DNA from 3 places in the Streptomyces sp. MMBL 11-1 genome. Region 1 is predicted to be linked to each of the others. Evidence: riboswitches for the same ligand, from Rfam matches in the RefSeq annotation. Region 1 holds a riboswitch; each other region holds the start of a gene.

Region 1 (5,393 bases):
ATCGCCTCCGCAGACCGGTTGCAGCTGACGATACCGGCGCGATTCGGTGAGATAGCCGGACTCCACACGCTGGATTCATCCGATGGGGTGCCGCTCAGGGCCAACGTCGACGGTGGAGCGCCGCGCCCTCAGTGCGTGAGCGATGCGTGAGCGGACGTTCCGGCACAACCCGGTTCCGCCCGGATCGTGCGGCACCGTTCATCCTGTCTGACCAGGCGCTCCCGGATAGAGCAGTACCGCCCGGTACCACTCACCCGGTCTTGACCAGGACTTTTAATCCGTTGGTTGTGGGTTCGAGTCCCACACGGCCTACCGGTCACCGGGCGAGGGAACCTCCCGCGGCCCGACACGAGACGCCTCGGTTTGCTCCGGCGGGCCGGGGCGTCTCGCTGTGCGGGGGCGCTCACGGCAGGCGCTCACGGCAGGCGCTCACAGCCGGCCCTTTCGGCGGTGCTCACCGCGGGCGAGAGGCGGCCCCCGCCGCAATTGGTCGGAGGCGCGCCGGGAATGCCGTAGAGTGGTGTTTACCGACGCGGGGTGGAGCAGCTCGGTAGCTCGCTGGGCTCATAACCCAGAGGTCGCAGGTTCAAATCCTGTCCCCGCTACTGAAGATCCGGGCCCGGCACGCACAGCGTGCCGGGCCCGCGTCGTTTTCCGGCGTCGTGCTGATGCGGCTTGACCTTGACGCAGCGTAAAGATCTAGCGTTTCCGGCATGGAGTGGTCCATTCAGGAAATCGCCAGACAGGCCGGCACCACGAGCCGCACCCTCCGGCACTACGGGGACCTCGGTCTCCTCACGCCGAGCCGGATCGGGAGCAACGGCTACCGCTACTACGACCAGGACGCCCTCGTCCGGCTGCAGCGCATCCTGCTGCTGCGGGAGCTCGGTCTCTCGCTGCCCGCCATCAAGGACGTGCTCGCGGGGCAGCGGGACACGGAGGTGGCGCTGCGGGCGCATCTGCGGCTGCTCGAACAGGAGCAGGCGCGCATCGGGCGGCAGATCGCCTCGGTGCGGACCACTCTCCACAAGACGCGAGAGGGGATGGAACTCATGGCTGACGAAGTGTTCGACGGCTTCGACCACACCGCCCACGAGCAGGAGGTCACCGAGCGCTGGGGCCGGGACGCGTACGAGGAGGGCGACCGCTGGTGGCGTTCGCTCGGGCCCGAGCGGCGGAAGGCCTTCCAGGAGGAGCACGAGGCCATCGCACGGGACTGGGGCCGGGCGAGGGAGGCCGGGCTCGCCGCCGACGGGGCCGAGGCGCAGGACCTCGCGCGACGGCACTGCGCGTGGCTGTCGTCGGCCAAGAAGCCCAGCCGTTCGTACGTGATCGGCCTCGGCGAGATGTATGTCGCCGATCCCCGCTTCGGAAAGAACTACGATCGCTACGGGGACGGCACCGCCGCCTTCGTACGGGACGCACTGACGGTATACGCGGAACACCGGCTCTCCGACTGACCACGGAAGGCCGGACCGCCGTCCGCCTTCCCCCTATCCGGCCGATGCTGAGCAGCCGCTCGGCGCGGCTCCGGGAAGCCCGGGCGGGGCGCGGTACCGTCCGCAGCCGTGGGTGGACCGGGCAGGAGCGCACAGGTGGGGATGGCCGAGAGACGGCGTAGCAGCGCGGCGGGGGGCGCCGAGGCCGTGGGCCGAGCGGTGTTCGGGTCCCGGGAGGGCGAACTGACGTCCGACGGGCGGCGCACCGGGCGGCTCGTCCGGATGCTGCCCGCCCTGCTGATCCTCGGCGGGCTGGTGCTCGACGCGCTGACTCCGCCCAACTTCACCGCCGTTCCCCTGTTCGTCGCGGCCCCGCTGATCGCCGCGCCGTTCTTCTCGCGGTCCCGGACCGTCCGTACGGGGATCGCCGCGGTCCTTTCCGTCATCGCGATGCGGCTGTCCGACGGGACGTCCACGCAGGTGGTCCCGGTCATCGAGCTGATCACGGTGCTCACGGCCTCGGTGCTGGCCCTCGTCATCAACGGCGTCGTGCGGCGCGGCAGCGAGCAGCTGGCCTCGGCCCGGGTCATCGCGGAGACCGCCATGCGGGCCGTGCTGCCGACCCCGGCCGAGCGGATCGGCGGGCTCCAGGTGGCCGCGCGGTACGAGGCGGCACAGGCGGACGAGTTCGTGGGCGGCGACCTGTTCGCCGTCGCGGACACCCCCTACGGCGTACGTCTGGTGGTCGGCGACGTCCGCGGCAAGGGCCTGGGCGCCGTCGAGGCGGTGGCGGTGATCATCGGGGCGTTCCGGGAGGCGGCCGAGCAGGAGCGTTCGCTGGAGGGGGTCGCGCAGCGGCTGGAGCGGGCGCTGGCCCGGGAGGGGACGCGGCGGTACGGGCTGGACGCCATGGAGGGGTTCATCACCGCCGTGCTGGCCGAGATCCCGCCCGGTTCGGACTCGCTGCGCATCGTCAACCGTGGTCACCCCGAGCCGATCCTGCTGCACGCCGACGGCGCCCTGGAGGTGCTGGCGCCCTCGGTGCCCGCGCTGCCGCTGGGGATGGACCTGGGGGTGTGGCCGGACCGGGCCGACGCGTGGGTGATGCCCGCCGGGGCGACGCTCCTCGCCTTCACGGACGGCCTGTCCGAGGCCCGGGACGCGAACGGGGTCTTCTACGATCCGGCGGCCCGGCTGCGCGGCCGGATCTTCCCGGGCCCGGAGGAACTGCTGTCGGCGCTGACGGACGACGTACGGCTGCACACCGGCGGGCGGACCACGGACGACATGGCGCTCATCGCGGTCGGCCGTCCGGCGGAGGGGCAGCCCGTCCGCCGGACGACGGTGAAGATCGTGGGCCGGGGCGACGACGCCGACCGATGACGGGGCGACGGCAGGACGGCAGGACGGCGGGCGGCAGAGCGTCCGCGGGGCAATGACACGGTGCGTGACCGAAGGGCATCGCTCCGCATAACATTTGACACACCGTCAGAAAAAGTGATGTGGCTGAGCGACGGTCAAGTCGCCCGATTCCGCCCGCTTGTGCCCCGTACATCCCTGCCGTGTCCGTTAATGATCAACAGGAACAGCTTGGAATCGGGCCCGTCCGTCTATTAACGTTCGATAACGCAGCGCGGTCGTCACAGCCGTCGTCAGAGGCGGCGCCGCGCGCGAGCGCCGAATTCCGCAAGGGAACCGGGGAACCACCTACATGGGGTGAATCGGACGCCTGCGTCTCGTGAGAGACGGAGGGGCCCGTAGGAGACCTTCCTGCTCCGAACCCGTCAGCTAACCCGGTAGGCGAGAAGGAAGGAAAGGAGTGCGCCCACGTGGCGTCCAACAAGCCTGCCCCTGAGGCCCCGTCACCCTTCGGTGCCGACACCTTCGGTGGCGAGGAGCGCACCTGGGAGGAATGGAACCCCACCGCGGAGTCCATCCGACCCGTGCGCGGCAAGCACCGCGTAGCCAAGCAGCGTGGTCTGGCCCGTAGCTCCACCGTCCTCGGGGTCGGTGTCATAGCGGCCGTCGGTGCGGGCGGCATGGCCACCGCGCAGGACAAGGCGCCGGTCTCCATCTCTCTTCCCGATTCCATCGCGGACAACCTCCCCGACGCCAAGTCCCTCCCCGGCGTCGGGTCCTTGATGTCCGACGACGCGGAGACCGTCCCGGTCGCCGCGTCCGCCCCGCTCACCACCGCCGGCCTCACCACCGCCGAGGCGGAGCAGGGCACCGGCGCCGGCGAGGCGCTGCGCGCCCGGATCCTTCAGCAGGCCGAGCAGCAGCAGGCCAGCGCGGACGCCGAGGCCAAGGCCGCCGCCGAGAAGGCAGCGGCCGAGACCGCCGCCGCCGAGGCCAAGAAGCAGCAGGACGAGGCCGAGGCCGAGGCCGCCGCGAAGAAGAAGGCGGCGGAGGAAGCGGCGAAGAAGAAGAAGGAGGCCGAGCGGCTCGCCAAGCTCGCCGCCAGCTTCTCCCTCCCCACCTTCTCGTACACGATCACCTCGACCTACGGTCAGTCCGGCGCGCTCTGGTCCTCGGGCCAGCACACCGGCCTCGACTTCGCCGGGTCGGCCGGTGCGCCGCTCAAGGCCGTGCACAGCGGCACGATCACGTCGGCCGGCTACTCCGGCTCGTACGGCTACCGCACGGTCCTCGAACTCGAGGACGGCACGGAGATCTGGTACGCCCACCAGTCCTCGATCGAGGTCTCCGTCGGCCAGAAGGTCACCACCGGCCAGACCATCGGCCGCATGGGCGACAGCGGCAACGTGACCGGCGTCCACCTCCACCTGGAGGTCCGCACCGCGGGCGGTTCCGCGATGGACCCGATGGCCTGGCTGGCCAGCAAGGGCATCAACGTCTGACCTCCCCGCCCCGCGGCTGACGTTCTCCGTCGCCGCCCCGGAACCCCGGCAGCCCTGACGCACACCCCCCGACGTCAGGGCTGCCGGTCCGTCCGGGGGCGGGAGGTCGCGCAGGGCGGCGGCGGAGCGGCATTCCCGCACCGGCCCGTCGCGTCTCCGCGGGACGGGGCAGGCCGCCCCGGGCGGACCCGTCGTCCGCCGACACCGCGGCTACGGCTATGGCTGCGCCGGTGGGCGTCGGTGGCTGTGCGGTGCGCTGCCGTACGGCTGGGGCGGCGGGTAGGCGCCGGGGCCGGGTCCGGATGTGTGTCCGTGCGCCTGTCCGTATCCGGGCGCGGGTCCGGGGCCGCTGTACCCGTATCCGTACCCGTACCCGGCGGCCTGTCCGTTTCCGTACGCCCTCGGCGTGGGGCGAGCGTGGTGGGCGGCCGTGCGCGCCGTCAGGCGGGCCGCGTGGGCGAGGGCCGGGGCCGCGATCTCCCGGCGTTGCCAGAGGTGGTGCAGCAACTCCCGCTCCCGCGCGCCGAAGTCCGGGCCCACCGCGCCGTGGCGGGCCCGGCGGCGCAGGCCCGCCAGGGAGGTCGCGAACGACTCGTACTCCGCGACCGCGCGGGCCGCCGCCCGGCCCCGGGTCCGGTCCTGCTGCCAGTGGCGGGCCAGGTCGCGGGCCATGCCCCGGGCCCGCATGGAGGAGAGCGCCGACGGCTCGGCGGGGGTGAGCCAGCCGGCCGCCGCATAGGCGGGCAGCTCGGCCGCCAGGGTGCGCAGCTCCCGCTGGCGCGTCCAGATCGCCAGCCAGGTCACCAGGCCGAGCGCCGGGACCATGACGATGCCGTACACCGCGTAGAAGCCGTACGGGCCGAAGGCCGAGGAGCCGTTCCACAGGGCGTGCAGACCCATTGCCAGCAGCAGCCCCACCAGCGGCAGGGCGATGCGCCGGGCCCGGTGGCGGCGGGCGCTGACGGCCGCGAAGCCGAAGCCGAGGCCGGTGAGGACCGTGAACAGGGGGTGCGCGAACGGCGACATCACGATCCGCACGAAGAACGTCCCGGCCGTCACCGAGGCCAGCCCGGAGCTGCCCAGTTGCTGGTCC
Region 2 (5,393 bases), 1.5 Mb from region 1:
GACGCCGTCCTCCATGCCGGTGAGGAAGACGACCGGGAACTCCAGGCCCTTCGCCGTGTGCAGGGTCATCAGCGTGATGACGCCGGAGCCGTCCTCGTCCTCGTCGGGGATCTGGTCGGAGTCGGCGACGAGGGCGACCTTCTCCAGGAACTCCGCGAGCGTGCCCGCGCCCTCCTCGTCGGCGCGCTCCTGCTCGAATTCGAGGGCGACGGCGGCGAGTTCCTGAAGGTTCTCGATGCGGGTCTCGTCCTGCGGGTCGGTGGAGGACTGGAGCTCGGCGAGATAGCCCGTGCGCTCCAGGACCGCCTCCAGGACGACGGCGGGCCCGGCGCCGGACTCGACGATCGTGCGCAGCTCCTCCATCAGCGTGTTGAAGCGCTTGACGGCGTTGGAGGAGCGGGCGGCCATGCCGTACGCCTCGTCGACGCGGCGCAGCGCCTGCGGGAAGGAGATCTTCTCGCGCATCGACAGGGCGTCGATCATGGCTTCGGCGCGGTCGCCGATGCCGCGCTTGGGGACGTTGAGGATGCGGCGCAGCGGGACGGTGTCCTCGGGGTTGGCGAGGACCCGGAGGTAGGCCAGGACGTCCCGGACCTCCTTGCGCTCGTAGAAGCGCACACCGCCGACGACCTTGTAGGGCAGGCCGACGCGGATGAGGATCTCCTCGAAGACACGGGACTGGGCGTTGGTCCGGTAGAAGACGGCGACGTCCCCCGCCTTGGCGTCGCCCGCGTCGGTGAGCCGGTCGATCTCGTCGGCGACGAACTGCGCCTCGTCGTGCTCGGTGTCGGCGACGTAGCCGGTGATGCGGGCGCCGCCGCCGGCGTTGGTCCAGAGGTTCTTCGGGCGGCGGCTCTCATTGCGCTCGATGACCGCGTTGGCGGCGGAGAGGATCGTCTGCGTGGAGCGGTAGTTCTGCTCCAGGAGGATCGTCGTCGCGCTCGGGTAGTCCTCCTCGAACTGGAGGATGTTGCGGATGGTCGCGCCCCGGAAGGCGTAGATCGACTGGTCCGCGTCGCCCACCACGCACAGCTCGGCGGGGGCGTCGGCCTCCCCGGCCGGGCCGACCAGCTCCCGTACCAGCGTGTACTGGGCGTGGTTGGTGTCCTGGTACTCGTCGACGAGGACGTGGCGGAAGCGGCGGCGGTAGTGCTCGGCGACGTCCGGGAAGGCCTGGAGCAGGTGGACCGTCGTCATGATGATGTCGTCGAAGTCCAGGGCGTTGGCCTCGCGCAGGCGGGCCTGGTAGAGCGCGTACGCCTGGGCGAGGGTCTTCTCGAAGCCATCCGCCGCCTGCCCGGCGAAGGTCTCCTCGTCGATGAGCTCGTTCTTGAGGTTGGAGACCTTGGCGGTGAAGGACTTCGGCGGGAACCGCTTCGGGTCCAGGTCGAGGTCGCGGCAGACCAGGGCCATCAGACGCTTGGAGTCGGCGGCGTCGTAGATCGAGAACGACGAGGTGAAGCCGAGCTTCTTCGACTCGCGGCGCAGGATGCGGACGCACGCGCTGTGGAAGGTCATGACCCACATCGCGTTGGCCCGGGGGCCGACGAGCTGCTCGACGCGCTCCTTCATCTCGCCCGCGGCCTTGTTGGTGAAGGTGATCGCGAGGATCTGCCCGGGGTGCGTCCCGCGCTCGGCCAGCAGGTGGGCGATGCGGTGGGTGAGGACCCGGGTCTTGCCGGAGCCGGCCCCGGCGACGATGAGCAACGGGGACCCGGCGTGCACGACGGCGGCGCGCTGCTCGGTGTTCAGCCCGTCGAGCAGCGCGGCGGAGTCGATCACCGGGCGCGCGTGACCGTCCCGGTAGTACCCGTCCCGGGGCGGCGGGGGCGCGTCGTAGACGCCCGCGAAGAGTCCCTCCGGCACCGCTTCGGGCGCGTGGTCCTCGGGGGGCGGCGGGGGGCCGTCCTCCACGGGCTGGAGGCCGGTCAGGAAACTGTCGTCAAAGAGGCTGCTCATCGCCTCCCGAGTCTAGGCGGCCGGACTGACAAGCTGCTGCCGAAGCCGGGAAGCGGCCACTCGCCCCGGGGAATCGCCCGCCCCTCACCCGTACGCACGGAGAGCGGACGTCGACGTTCCGTGAAGGAGCGCCCGGTCGGAGGGGGTGCCCGGCCCCCGATCCGGAAAGGTCACGAAAATGTATCGGGCATATCGCTCATCGTCCTTCCCAGCGGCGGGGCCGGTTGGCTAGCGTGCTCGGTCAGGTGGCCCGTACCTCCCTGGGGCGAACCACGCCCGACGGGCACCTCTGCCGAATCCGTCCTGCCTCCCTGGCAGTCCGGAACCGGGGACCCACACGCAGAACCGGGGTGAATCGGTCCGTGACCTCGCATCCGGACCGTAGGACAGCCTTCCGTTCCGTCCGAACCCGACAGCTAACCCGGTAGGCGGTCCACGGAAGGAGATGCCGGTCTTGGCATCGCATCGCAAGCCGCGCGCGAAGGTGCGCACCACCACCCCCGCCGTCGGGCTGACGACGGCCGCTCTCGCCTCCGTGACGCTGCTCTCCACGCAGAGCGCCACGGCCGCGCCCGCGGAGCCGAAACCCGCCATCGAGGAAGTCCAGAAGAAGGTCGACGCCCTGTACCGGCAGGCGGGCGCCGCGACGCAGGAGTACAACCGGGCCAAGGCCGCCTCCGCCTCCCAGCGGACGAAGGTCGACACGCTGCTCTCCGACGTGGCGAAGCAGGCCGAGAAGATCAACGAGGCGCGCAGGGCGCTGGGCTCCTACGCGGCGGCCCAGTACCGCAACGGGGGCATCGCGCCCGCGGCGACCTTCTTCCTGGCGGACAACCCGCAGGGGTACTTCGACCAGAGCCGGCTGATGGACCGGGCGACGGAGCGGCAGCAGAAGGCCGTCGCCGAGGTCCGTACGCAGCAGGCCTCGGCGGCGAAGAAGCGCGCGGAGGCGGTGAAGAGCCTGGAGACCCTCACCGAGACGCAGGCCACGCTGGCCTCCAGCAAGAAGGACGTGCAGTCCAGGCTCACCGAGGCCCGGAGCCTGCTGTCGAGGCTGACCGCCGAGGAGAAGGCGCGGCTGGCGGAGCTGGAGCGCAGACAGGAGGCCGAGGCAAAGGAGAAGGCGGCGAAGCTGGCCGCCCGGCAGGCCGCCGAGGCGAAGGAGCGGGCCGAGGCCGAGGAGAAGGCCCGCGAGGAGGCCGCGAAGGAGTCCGGCGGCGGTTCGGGCACCGGCACCGGCTCCGGCTCAGGTACGGGCACGGGCTCGGGCACCGGCGCGGACAGCGGCTACGCCGCCAAGGCGGAGAAGGTGCTGGCCTTCGCCCGCGCCCAGATCGGGAAGCCGTACGTGTGGGGCGCGACGGGCCCGTCCAGTTACGACTGCTCGGGGCTGACGCAGGCGGCGTGGCGGGAGGCGGGCGTGACCCTGCCCCGGACGACCTGGGACCAGGTGGAGGTCGGGACGCGGGTCGCCACGTCGGACCTCCAGCCCGGAGACCTGGTCTTCTTCTACGACGACATCAGCCACGTCGGCATCTACAAGGGCGACGGGATGATGATCCACGCCCCGAAGCCGGGTGCGAACGTGCGCGAGGAGTCGATCTACTCCATGCCGATCCACGGCAGCGTGCGCCCCGCGTGACGCGCGCCGGGGGGCGGCCCTTCGGCGGCCGCCCCCCGGGGAGGCTCAGGTCCAGACCGTGGCGAGGAAGATGTTGACGACCGTCAGTCCGCCGACCGCGGCGAACGCGCCCTTGTCCACCGTCTCGTCGTCCCGCTTGACGTAGACGAGGGCGAGGATCACGACCAGCAGCGCGAGCTTGATGCCGATCTTGACGTGGTTCACGGTCTGGTCGTCGGCCTCATTGAGTCCGACCAGGGCGACGCCGGTGACGAGCATGGTCAGCGCGCCGTGCAGCATGGCGGGGGTGAAGCGGGCGGTGCCCGCCCCCATGGCCTTCATCTGCGTCAGGAAGCCGCCCAGCAGGGAGGCGATGCCGATGATGTGCAGGGCGACGAAGACATTGATGAGTACGTCCATGGCTCCGGAGCCTAGCCAGGGCCGCTCCTCCCCCACGCAGTGAGGCAAGCCTTCCCTGGGCGCTTTCCTCACTCGTGAACCAATTGCCCATTCCTTGCGCTGATTGCCCGGCAACAGGCTCCCGTTCTCGATCAGATGCGGCCGTCGAAACGTCACATCAGGGCAATAGCCGTCATGGGGATTCTTTTCCCCGCACCCGGAATAGCGTCCTGCACGGGCCCGCCGGCATCCCCCGGCGGGCATCCGACAGAAAGGATGCCGCCCCCGTGGCAGCGCACCGCAGGTCAGCTCACCGAAAACCCGAGCAGCGCCCGGTCACCGGCCCCGCCGCCCGCACCGCCGCCGCCCTGGCGCTCGCCGGGGCGGCCACCGTCGGCTCGGTCTCCGGGGCGGGCGCGGCCCCCGCCGAACCGGCCCCCACCGCCGCGCGGGTCAAGGCGGAGGTCGACCGGCTGTACCACGACGCCGAGGCCGCCACCGAGAAGTACAACGGGGCGAAGGAGAAGGCGGCCACCGCCACCCGCGCCGTCGACGCCCTCGCCGACGAGGCCGCCCGCCGCACCGCACGCCTCAACACCGCCCGGCACGCACTGGGTTCGCTGGCCACCGCTCAGTACCGCAGCGGCACCCTCGACCCGGCCCTGCAGCTGGCGCTCTCCTCCGACCCCGACACCTATCTGCAACGCGCCTCCTACCTCGACCGGGCGGGCGACCGGCAGAGCGGCCTCCTGCGCGGCATCCGGCGGCAGGTCTCGCAGCTCACCCGCGTCAAGGCCCGCGCCGACCAGGAGACCGAACGCCTCGCCGCCCACAGGGCCGAGCTGCGCGAACACCGCACCGCGATCCGCGCCAAACTGGCCGACGCCCGCAGGCTGCTGGACACGCTGACCGCCGACGAGCGCGCCGCCTACGAACGCGGGGCCGACGCCCGGCACGGCGGCGGCCCGGCCCGCGCCGGCCGCTCTGCCGCCCGCGCCCCGGTAGCCGCGCCCGACTCCCGCGCCGCGCGGGCCATCGCCTTCGCGCACGGTGCGATCGGCAAGCCGTACGTCTGGGGCGCGACGGGCCCGAACGCCTTCGACTGCTCGGGCCTGACCCAGGCCGCCTGGAAAGCGGCGGGTGTGAGCCTGCCGCGCACCACATACACCCAGATCAACGCCGGAGCCCGGGTCCCCCGCTCCGAACTGGCCCCGGGCGACCTGGTGTTCTTCTACTCCGGGATCAGCCACGTCGGCCTCTACATCGGCGACGGCCGGATGATCCACGCCCCGCGCCCCGGAGCACCGGTCCGCATCGCGCCCGTCGACGACATGCCTTTCGCCGGAGCGACCCGGGTGGCGTAGTCCGCCGCACGGGACGTCCTCGACGGGCGGGCCGGCCGGGGCGGGAGACC
Region 3 (5,393 bases), 4.3 Mb from region 1:
GAGACGACCATCAGCCTGTACGCCGACGGCGAGTTCGTCCGCAAGCTCGACCTCTCCTCGAAGCACAGCTGGCTGTACGGGAACACCGACAGCCCCGAAGGGCTCACCAACATCCCCGGCGGCGACGCCCGACGGCTGTTCGACGAGTCCCACGCCCTGCTCACGCGGACCTACCCGGCGGGAACGAAGTTCCGTCTCCAGCGGGACGCGAGCGACAACGCCGCCTTCCACGTCATCGACCTGATCGACCTGGAGCAGGTGGCGGCGCCCTCGTCGCAGCCCTCGGGGTGCGTGTCCATCACGGCCTACGGCGCGGTGGCGAACGACGGGATCGACGACACGGCCGCGATCCAGCGCGCGGTGACGGCGAACCAGAGCGGTGAGATCGGCTGCGTGTGGATTCCGGCCGGGCAGTGGCGCCAGGAGCAGAAGATCCTCACGGACGACCCGCTCGACCGGGGCCAGTGGAACCAGGTCGGCATCCGTGACGTGACGGTCCGGGGCGCGGGCATGTGGCACTCCCGGCTCTACACCCTCACGCCGCCGCACGAGGCGGGCGGGATCAACCACCCGCACGAGGGCAACTTCGGTTTCGACATCGACGACAACACGCAAATCTCCGACATCGCCATCTTCGGCTCCGGCACCATTCGCGGCGGCGACGGCAACCACGAGGGCGGCGTCGCGCTCAACGGCCGGTTCGGCAAGAACACGAAGATCAGCAACGTCTGGATCGAACACGCCAACGTGGGCGTCTGGGCCGGTCGCGACTACACCAACATCCAGGAACTGTGGAACCCGGGCGACGGCGTCGAGTTCACCGGCATGCGGATCCGTAACACCTACGCCGACGGCATCAACCTCGCCAACGGCACCCGCAACTCCACGGTCCACAACTCGTCGTTCCGCAACACCGGCGACGACGCGCTCGCGGTCTGGTCCAGCAAGTACGTCAAGGACCAGTCCGTCGACATCGGCCACGACAACAGCTTCCGCAACAACACCATCCAGCTTCCGTGGCGCGCCAACGGCATCGCGATCTACGGAGGTTACGACAACACGATCGAGAACAACCTGATCTCCGACACGATGAACTACCCGGCCATCATGCTGGCGACCGACCACGACCCGCTGCCGTTCTCCGGGCGGACGCTGATCGCCAACAACGGCCTTCACCGCACCGGTGGAGCCTTCTGGAACGAGGACCAGGAGTTCGGCGCGATCACTCTCTTCCCGCAGAACCTGCCGATCCCCGGCGTCACGATCCGCGACACGGACATCGTCGACTCCACCTATGACGGCATCCAGTTCAAGACGGGCGGCGGCCTGATGCCGGACGTCAGAATCGAGAACGTCCGGATCGACAAGTCCAACAACGGATCCGGCATCCTCGCGATGGGCGGCGCGCGCGGCAACGCGACGCTCACGGACGTGACGATCACCGACTCGCGCGACGGCCATGTACTGATCGAGCCCGGTTCGCAGTTCAGCGTCTCCGGAGCCCCGAACGGGGCACGCGCCGAGCGGTAGTCCGCGGCACGGTTCCCGGGCCGGCGGACCACCGCGGGCCCGGGAACACCCGTTCCTCCCGGATGACGCAGCCGGCCGTAGTTGCCGGTGGGTCACGAGAAACCCGGGGGTGACTTCTTGGCGCGCCCGAGGGCCCCGGACCTGGGGTCCGGGGCCCTCGGGGGACGGAGGATCAGTAGGCGCCGAAGACGTTGTCGATCGAGCCGTACCGGTCCGCGGCGTAGTTGCACGCGGCCGTGATGTTGGCCACCGGGTCGTAACTGTCGGTCGAGGTGCCGGGCACGTGGTAGGCCTGGAAGGTCGGGTCGATGACCTGGAGCAGCCCCTTGGACGGGGTGCCCTTGGCCGCGTTGGAGTCCCAGTTGTTGATCGCGGCCGGGTTGCCCGAGGACTCGCGCATGATGTTGCGGTGAATGCCCTCGTAGGTGCCGGGGATGCCCTGTTCGGCCATGACCGCCAGCGACTCCTTGATCCAGCCGTCGAGGTCGTTCGTGTACGTGACGGCCTTCTCGGCGGCCGGGGCGGCCTTCGCCACGGGGGCGGCGTCGACGCGCTCCGAACGGTCGGCGCGGTCCGCCTCGGCGCCGCGCGCGGCGGACGGCGAAGCCTTGGCGGCCTTGCCCGCCGTGTCGCCCGAAGAGGCCTCGGCCTTGATTCCGAGGGTCAGCTTGATACCCGGGTGAATAAGGTCGGGATTCTCTCCGACGATCTTCCGGTTGCCTTCGTACAGCTTCTCCCAGCCGCCACTGACGGAATATTCACGGGCGATCTTGGAAAGCGTTTCACCGGCCACCACGGAATGCTGGGCAGGGGCGGCACGCAGGACGGAATTCGCCTGCGCGGACACCGGGGCGGACGCCACGGCCTGCTGCGGCGCGGCGGCGGGCGCGGGGGCCGCGAAGGCACTGGTGGCGCCGATCACCGGAAGGGCCAGGACGGCCCCGCCGGTGGTCACGGCGGCCAGGCCGCGGCGCAGCGAGGGGGACTGGGGACGACGGTGCTTACCCTGTGCGGGCATGGGGGATTTCCTCTCCGGCGCCTGCGAGGTGAGCTGTCGGGTTCAGACGGGAGATGTCTGGCCGCACGCTCGTGCGGCTTCACCCCAAGCCGTTCCGGTGACGGATCGGCGACTTACCTGGGTCCCCCGCTCCTGCCGTACGTGAGTGGGTTTCGGATTCCCGGACGGCGGCAGGATTCGGCGTTCCATCCGGATTGACGGTGACCGTAGGCGAGAAACGCCGAACAGAACAAGCCCCGCATTCCGGATTCCCCTTTTCACGCAAGATCGAGTGATGGAATTACCGGATCGGGCCACTCCGTCACGGCGTCAACTTTCTTCGCACGGAAGGGAACCGACACCTCCGCTTCCCCGTCCGCCCCCTCGGACGTGACGCTCACCACTCCCTCGCGGTGGCGGTGAAAACCGGGTCAAGCAAATGCCTCAAAGAGGCCCAACAAGCCCTTTGGGAAACATGAAGGCAAAAGAAGCAAATCGACCATATCGGTATAGCAAAACGGATTAATCGGGCACTCTAGGCGGGGCCGGTCGAGGGGCCCGCGAGGCGATCGCTTACGGTGTGCGGTGGAGACTAGTAAGCCAACCCTTACCTCCGACGTACGCTGTACCTGCCCGCGTTCGCCCGCCCCGAAGGATCACCACGCCATGACACGCCCCGTCCGCGTCGCCATTGTCGGAGCCGGCCCCGCCGGTATCTACGCTGCGGACGCGCTGCTCAAATCCGAGGTCTGCCAGGACCCGGGGGTCTCCATCGACCTCTTCGAGCGCATGCCCGCGCCCTTCGGCCTGATCCGCTACGGGGTGGCCCCCGACCACCCGCGGATCAAGGGCATCGTCAAGGCCCTGCACCAGGTGCTGGACAAGCCCCAGATCCGGCTCTTCGGAAATGTCAGCTACCCGCACGACATCGGCCTGGACGACCTGCGGTCGTTCTACGACGCGGTGATCTTCTCCACCGGCGCCGAGGCCGACCGGGCGCTCGACGTTCCCGGCATCCAGCTGGACGGCTCCTACGGCGCGGCCGAGTTCGTCTCCTGGTACGACGGGCACCCCGAGGTCCCGCGCACCTGGCCGCTCACCGCGGAGAAGGTCGCCGTGCTCGGCGTCGGGAACGTGGCGCTGGACGTGGCCCGCGTCCTGGCCAAGACGGCGGACGAGCTGCTGCCCACCGAGATCCCGGACAACGTGTACCAGGGCCTCAAGGAGAACAAGGCGCTGGAGGTGCACGTGTTCGGGCGGCGCGGCCCCGCGCAGGCCAAGTTCAGCCCGATGGAGCTGCGGGAGCTGGACCACTCCCCCAACATCGAGGTCATCGTCAACCCCGAGGACATCGAGTACGACGAGGGCTCCATCGCGACCCGCCGGGAGAACAAGCAGGCCAACATGGTCGCGCAGACCCTGGAGAACTGGGCGATCCGCGACGTCGGCGACCGCCCGCACAAGCTGTACCTGCACTTCTTCGAGTCCCCCGTCGAGATCCTCGGCGACGACGGCAAGGTCGTGGCGCTGCGCACCGAGCGCACCGAGCTGGACGGCACCGGCAACGTCCGGGGCACCGGTCGGTTCACCGACTGGGACGTGCAGAGCGTCTACCGCGCCGTCGGCTACTACTCGGAGGAGCTGCCCAAGCTTCCCTTCGACGTGGCCTCCGGCACCGTGCCGCACGAGGCGGGCCGCGTCATCGCCGGTGACGAGCACATGACCTCGGTCTACGTCACGGGCTGGATCAAGCGCGGCCCGATCGGTCTGATCGGACACACCAAGGGCGATGCCAACGAGACGGTCGCCTGCGTGCTGGAGGACCGTGCCGCCGGCCGTCTGGCCGAGCCGGCCACGCCCGCGCCGGAGGCCGTCGACGCCTTCCTGGAGGAGCGTGGGGTCCGCTACACGACCTGGGAGGGCTGGCACAAGCTGGACGCCCACGAGCAGGCGCTGGGCGCGGCCCAGGGCCGTGAGCGGGTCAAGGTCGTGGAGCGCGAGGGCATGCTGGAGGCCTCCGGCGCCTTCGTCCCGGCCGAACGCGCCGCCGACGCCTGACGGAAACAGGACGCCTTCCGCGACACGCGTCAGGAGGCCGGATCCGGGGCGCCCGCCGTGCGCCCCGGATCCGGCCTCCCGAACGTGCGCCACAGGTCGGGTCCGGGCGCCCGGCCCGCCCGGGGCCGCCGGACCGCCGGGGTCCCGGCCCACCGGGCGGCGAGCAGGAGCGCGATGTCGTCGGGGCGGTCGATGGCAGCCCGGGCCTCTCCGATGACCTGGTCGGCCGTCTCGGCCAGGGGGACCGCGCCGATCCGTTCGACGGTGGCGCGCAGCCGCTCGATCCCCTCGTCGATGTCCGTCCCGGGGCGCTCGATCAGCCCGTCCGTGAACAGGGCGAGCATCGCCCCCGGTTCGAGCCGCAACTCGGTGACCGGGTAGGACGCCTCCTCATCGATCCCGAGCACGATGCCGCCGGGCAGGTCCAGCACCTCCGTCCGGCCGTCCGGCCGACGGAGCACGGGCTGCGGATGCCCCGCCCGCACGGCGCGGGCCACTCCGGTCACCGGGTCCAGGACGATGTAGCAGCAGCTCGCGAACTGGCCCGGGTCGAGGTCGATGAGCAGCCGGTTGGTCCCGCTCATCACCTCCTGGGGATCACGGCTGCTCAGTGCGAACGCCCTCACCGCGCTGCGCAGTTGGCCCATGGTCGCGGCGGCGGAGACGCCGTGGCCCTGTACGTCGCCGATGATCAGGGCGAGTTCCTGGCCGGTCTCGATGACGTCGTACCAGTCGCCGCCGACGTCCATGCCCTGCGTGCCGGAGAGATAGCGCCCCAGGGTGTCCACCCCGTCCACCTCGGGCAGCC

Evidence for each region. Region 1 has a riboswitch for cyclic di-AMP ahead of PSQ21_RS15095 (M23 family metallopeptidase). Riboswitches for the same ligand answer to the same signal wherever they lie in the genome.
Region 2: it holds a riboswitch for cyclic di-AMP, as region 1 does, so the genes downstream of both, PSQ21_RS21965 (C40 family peptidase) here and PSQ21_RS15095 (M23 family metallopeptidase) in region 1, are expected to answer to the same signal.
Region 3: it holds a riboswitch for cyclic di-AMP, as region 1 does, so the genes downstream of both, PSQ21_RS34570 (transglycosylase SLT domain-containing protein) here and PSQ21_RS15095 (M23 family metallopeptidase) in region 1, are expected to answer to the same signal.

The regions. Positions count from the first base shown of each region.
Region 1 covers NZ_CP117709.1:3,492,438-3,497,830, reverse strand. Annotated here, with positions in the region: tRNA gene PSQ21_RS15110 (tRNA-Met) at 532-605, shown strand; gene PSQ21_RS15105 (MerR family transcriptional regulator) at 714-1,460, shown strand; gene PSQ21_RS15100 (PP2C family protein-serine/threonine phosphatase) at 1,602-2,822, shown strand; cyclic di-AMP (ydaO/yuaA leader) riboswitch at 3,105-3,257, shown strand; gene PSQ21_RS15095 (M23 family metallopeptidase) at 3,269-4,300, shown strand; gene PSQ21_RS15090 (PrsW family intramembrane metalloprotease) at 4,517-5,393, opposite strand, start outside.
Region 2 covers NZ_CP117709.1:4,943,353-4,948,745, reverse strand. Annotated here, with positions in the region: gene pcrA (DNA helicase PcrA) at 1-1,959, opposite strand, end outside; cyclic di-AMP (ydaO/yuaA leader) riboswitch at 2,240-2,406, shown strand; gene PSQ21_RS21965 (C40 family peptidase) at 2,405-3,601, shown strand; gene PSQ21_RS21960 (hypothetical protein) at 3,647-4,000, opposite strand; gene PSQ21_RS21955 (C40 family peptidase) at 4,267-5,343, shown strand.
Region 3 covers NZ_CP117709.1:7,815,534-7,820,926, reverse strand. Annotated here, with positions in the region: gene PSQ21_RS34575 (CARDB domain-containing protein) at 1-1,530, shown strand, start outside; gene PSQ21_RS34570 (transglycosylase SLT domain-containing protein) at 1,703-2,548, opposite strand; cyclic di-AMP (ydaO/yuaA leader) riboswitch at 2,552-2,710, opposite strand; gene PSQ21_RS34565 (FAD-dependent oxidoreductase) at 3,194-4,585, shown strand; gene PSQ21_RS34560 (SpoIIE family protein phosphatase) at 4,615-5,393, opposite strand, start outside.